Regions from separate parts of the Streptomyces sp. NPDC004561 genome, predicted to be linked through region 2. Evidence: riboswitches for the same ligand, from Rfam matches in the RefSeq annotation. Region 2 holds a riboswitch; the other holds the start of a gene.

Region 1 (2,193 bases), on a different contig from region 2:
GCGCTCTCGTGCCACTCCACGTCCACCCCGCCGTCCTGGCGCCGGGTGACCTTGCGGCTGGCGCCGCCGCCCGCGAGGTACGGCTCGGCCGCCCGCAGCCAGTCGGCTCGGCCCGCCAGGACGCCGGAGCCGAAGGGCGCGTACAGCTTGTGGCCGGAGAAGGCGACCCAGTCGACGTCCAGCTCGCGCACGTCCAGCGGGTGGTGCGGGGCCAGCTGGGCGGCGTCCAGGACGATCCGGGCGCCGTGGGCGTGCGCGGCGGCGGCCAGCTCGCGCACCGGCCACAGCTCCCCGGTGACGTTGGAGGCGCCGGTGACGCACACCAGGGCCGGGCCGTGGGGGTCGCGGTCGGCGAGGGCCCGCTCCAGCGTCGTGACGGCCTGCCGGGGGGTGCGCGGGGCGTCGAGGCAGGTGACCTTCGCGTCCTGCCAGGGCAGCAGCGAGGCGTGGTGCTCGGTCTCGAAGACGAAGACCTGGCAGCCCTCGGGCAGGGCGCGGGCCAGGAGGTTCAGGGAGTCGGTCGTCGACCGGGTGAAGACCACCTGGTCGTCCTCGCGGCAGCCGAGGAACGCGGCCACGGTCGCGCGGGCGTTCTCGAACAGGTCGGTGGAGAGCTGGGAGAGGTAGCCGGCGCCTCGGTGGACGCTGCCGTAGTACGGGGCGTAGGCCGCCACGTCGTCCCATACGCGCTGGAGGGCGGGGGCGCTGGCCGCGTAGTCGAGGGCCGCGTAGGTGACCTCGCCACCGGTGACGAGCGGGACGGCGACATCCCGGCCCAGAACGGGCAGCGGGGCACAAACGGACTGGTCGGCGGCAACGGTGGAGACAGACATGGGTGAACTCCCGTGAGGACGTACGGCACAGGGCGTACGGAAGGAAGAGAAGAAGGGTGTGCGGAGGCGGGGCTCGGCGGCCCTATCGCATTCGCTTGCTCACGGAAGGCTCCTCGACGACCCAGGACCCCTGGTCTCGCGAGGGGTCCGCGCTTGCCGCAGACCTCGCTGCCTGCGGCCTGGTCCTCACCCGGGGCACCCCGCCACGGACGGAGGGTTGCCGGACAGTCGGCCGGGGCCTCATGACTGTCACTCGTGACCTGATACGGGAACGTACGTGAAGTGATCGGCGCCCCGCAACCCGAGTCCGGATCGCGGGACGCCGGTCGCAGCACTAGGCGTTGCTGGCCGCCACCCACCGCTCCAGCGCCCGCTTGGCCGCGCCGGAGTCGATCGACTCCGCGGCCTTCGCCATGCCGGTGCGCAGCTGCTCCGCGAGCGGTGCGTCGCCCGGCGCGAGGGCGACCAGCGCCGCGGCCGCGTTCAGCAGGACGGTGTCCCGCACGGGGCCCGGTTCGCCGTCCAGCAGGCGCCGGGCGACCTCGGCGTTGTACGCGGGGTCACCGCCGCGCAGGGCCGCCACGGGGACCAGTTCGATCCCGGCGTCGCGCGGGTCGAAGGACTCCTCGGCGACCTTGCCGTCCCGGACCACCCAGACCCGGGAGGTGGAGGTGGTCGTCAGCTCGTCCAGGCCGTCGTCGCCCCGGAAGACCAGCGCGGAGTTGCCGCGCTCGGCGAGGACGCCGGCCACGATGGGCGCCATCCGCGGGTCGGCGACGCCCACCGCCTGGGCGCGCACCTTGGCCGGGTTGGTCAGCGGACCGAGCACGTTGAACGTGGTCCGGATGCCCAACTGGCCGCGCGCGGGGGCGACATGACGCAGCGACGGGTGGAACTTCACCGCGAAGCAGATGGTGATGCCGGCCTCTTCGGCGACCTCGGCGACCCGCTTCGGGGTCAGGTTCAGGTTGATCCCGAGCTTCTCCAGGACGTCGGAGGAGCCGGAGGCGGAGGAGGCGGCGCGGTTGCCGTGCTTGACGACCCTGACACCGGTGCCCGCGACCACGATCGAGGACATCGTGGAGATGTTCACCGTCCTGGCGCCGTCGCCGCCGGTGCCCACGATGTCGACGGCCGGGCCCGGCACCTCGATCACGTTCGCGTGCTCGTACATCGTGCGGACGAGGCCGGAGATCTCCTCGACCGTCTCGCCCTTGGCCCGCAGCGCCACCATGAACCCGGCGATCTGCGCGTCCGTCGCCTCGCCGCGCATGATCAGGTCCATCGCCCAGGCGGTGTCGTCGGCGGACAGGTCGCGTCCGTCCAGCAGGCCGTTCAGCAGAGCGGGCCAGGAGCGGCC
Region 2 (2,193 bases):
CCACTTTCACGCCACCCGGCGGTGCGCGTACTCCGCGATCTCGGTCATCGGCGGCCGCTCCTCGGTGTCCACCGAGTAGGTGCGCGGTTCGAAGCCGTCCTCGCCCCGCTCGAACTGGGTCAGCGAGGGGCGGATCAGGTGCCCGCGGGCGAGCCGGAGCTGCGCCGTGCGGTAGATGGCGGCGGCCATCCGGCCCAGCGCCTGCCCGTCCTGGTGCCGGTGCTTGCGCACCCCCACGTCCACCTGGGCCAGCGCGTCCAGGCCGGCCAGGTGCAGCGCGTCGACCAGCATGCCCAGCTCCACCCCGTAGCCGACCGGGAAGGGCAGCTGCTCCAGCAGCGAGCGCCGGGCCGCGTACTCGCCCCCCAGCGGCTGCACGAAGCCGGCCAGCTGCGGCCAGTGCATGTTCAGCAGCGGCCGGGCCATCAGCTCGGTGACCCGGCCGCCCTGCCCCGCCGATCCGGCGAGCGGGCGGTCGTACATGGCCTTGACCAGATCCACCTCGGGGTCGGTCAGCAGGGGGCCGACGATCCCGGAGACGAAGTCGGAGGAGAACTCCCTGAGGTCGGCGTCGATGAAGCAGACGATGTCCCCGGTGGTGACGAGGAGGGAGCGCCACAGGACCTCCCCCTTGCCCGGAACGGCGGGGATGCGGGGCAGGATGTCGTCGCGGTGGACGACCCGCGCGCCCGCGGCGGCGGCGACCGCGGAGGTGCGGTCGGTGGAACCGGAGTCGACGACGACGATCTCGTCTACGAGCGGGACCCGCTCCACGAGGTCGCGCCGGATCACGGCGACGATGTCGCCGACGGTCTCCTCCTCGTTGAGCGCGGGCAGTACGACGCTGATCGTGTGACCCGTGCGTTGCTTGGCGGCGAGGACCAGGTGCAGCGGGCGATCGGACACGGACCAGGAGCGGGTGCTCAGCCAGCGCTCGACTTCTTCCAGCACGGTCTGCGGCTCCTCACGGTTGTCTCGCGCTTCGGACGACTATCTCAACTGTCCTGGCCTTCGGTTACAGTCTTGAACAACGCCGATGACCATCGCATGTCGGGGGTCGCCCGCGTTGACAACCACATACAGCTCATCCAGAGGGGCAGAGGGACACGGCCCGATGAAGCCCCGGCAACCCTCCAGCCGGTTTCTCGTCTTTCCGAGCGAGGCTCCCGGCTAGGGAAGGTGCCAAATCCGTCTCACGGCGAGATGCGTCGTGAGGAAGATGAGGAGAAAGGGCCTCGCCTCCATGGCTGTGCAGACAGTTGCAAGCACCAGCAATCCCACTGTGGACCTCGGTCCGGCCGCTGCCCTGAGCTGCCGCGAGTGCGGTCACCGGGTACCCCTCGGACCGCTGTTCGCCTGCGAGGAGTGTTTCGGCCCGTTGGAGATCGCGTACGACTTCTCGGCCTACGAGACCGAGGAACTGCGTCGGCGCATCGAGGCGGGACCCGCGAACATCTGGCGCTACGCGCCGCTGCTGCCCGTCCCCGCGGACGTGGCCGGCAAGCCGAACATCAACCCCGGCTGGACCCAGCTCGTCAAGGCCGACAACCTGGCGCGCGAGCTGGGCGTGACCGGCGGTCTGTACGTGAAGGACGACTCCGGCAACCCGACGCACTCCTTCAAGGACCGCGTCGTCGCGCAGGCCCTGGAGGCCGCCCGCGCCTTCGGCTTCACGACGCTCAGCTGCTCCTCCACCGGCAACCTGGCCGGCGCCGTCGGCGCCGCCGCCGCCCGCGCCGGCTTCCGCTCCTGCGTGTTCATCCCGCACGACCTGGAGCAGGGCAAGGTCGTCATGGCCGCGGTCTACGGCGGCGAACTCGTCGGCATCGAGGGCAACTACGACGACGTGAACCGCTTCTGCTCCGAGCTGATCGGCGACCCCGCCGGCGAGGGCTGGGGATTCGTCAACGTCAACCTGCGGCCCTACTACGCCGAGGGCTCCAAGACCCTGGCGTACGAGATCTGCGAGCAGCTCGGCTGGCGGCTGCCCGACCAGATCGTCGTCCCGATCGCCTCCGGCTCGCAGCTCACGAAGATCGACAAGGGGCTGCAGGAGCTGATCAAGCTGGGTCTGGTCGAGGACAGGCCGTACAAGATCTTCGGCGCCCAGGCCGAGGGCTGCTCGCCGGTGTCGACCGCCTTCAAGGCCGGGCACGACGTGGTCCGGCCGCAGAAGCCGAACACCATCGCCAA

What was found. Region 2 has a riboswitch for S-adenosylmethionine ahead of thrC (threonine synthase). Riboswitches for the same ligand answer to the same signal wherever they lie in the genome.
Region 1: another riboswitch for S-adenosylmethionine. It lies ahead of ACWEN3_RS21805 (aminotransferase class V-fold PLP-dependent enzyme); the one in region 2 lies ahead of thrC (threonine synthase).

What each region holds. Positions count from the first base shown of each region.
Region 1 is NZ_JBSGDB010000163.1:8,978-11,170, forward strand. Features, by position in the region: gene ACWEN3_RS21805 (aminotransferase class V-fold PLP-dependent enzyme) at 1-833, opposite strand, end outside; SAM riboswitch class IV at 978-1,094, opposite strand; gene trpD (anthranilate phosphoribosyltransferase) at 1,168-2,193, opposite strand, start outside.
Region 2 is NZ_JBSGDB010000084.1:17,547-19,739, reverse strand. Features, by position in the region: gene ACWEN3_RS14220 (glucosyl-3-phosphoglycerate synthase) at 7-951, opposite strand; SAM riboswitch class I at 1,082-1,226, shown strand; gene thrC (threonine synthase) at 1,244-2,193, shown strand, end outside.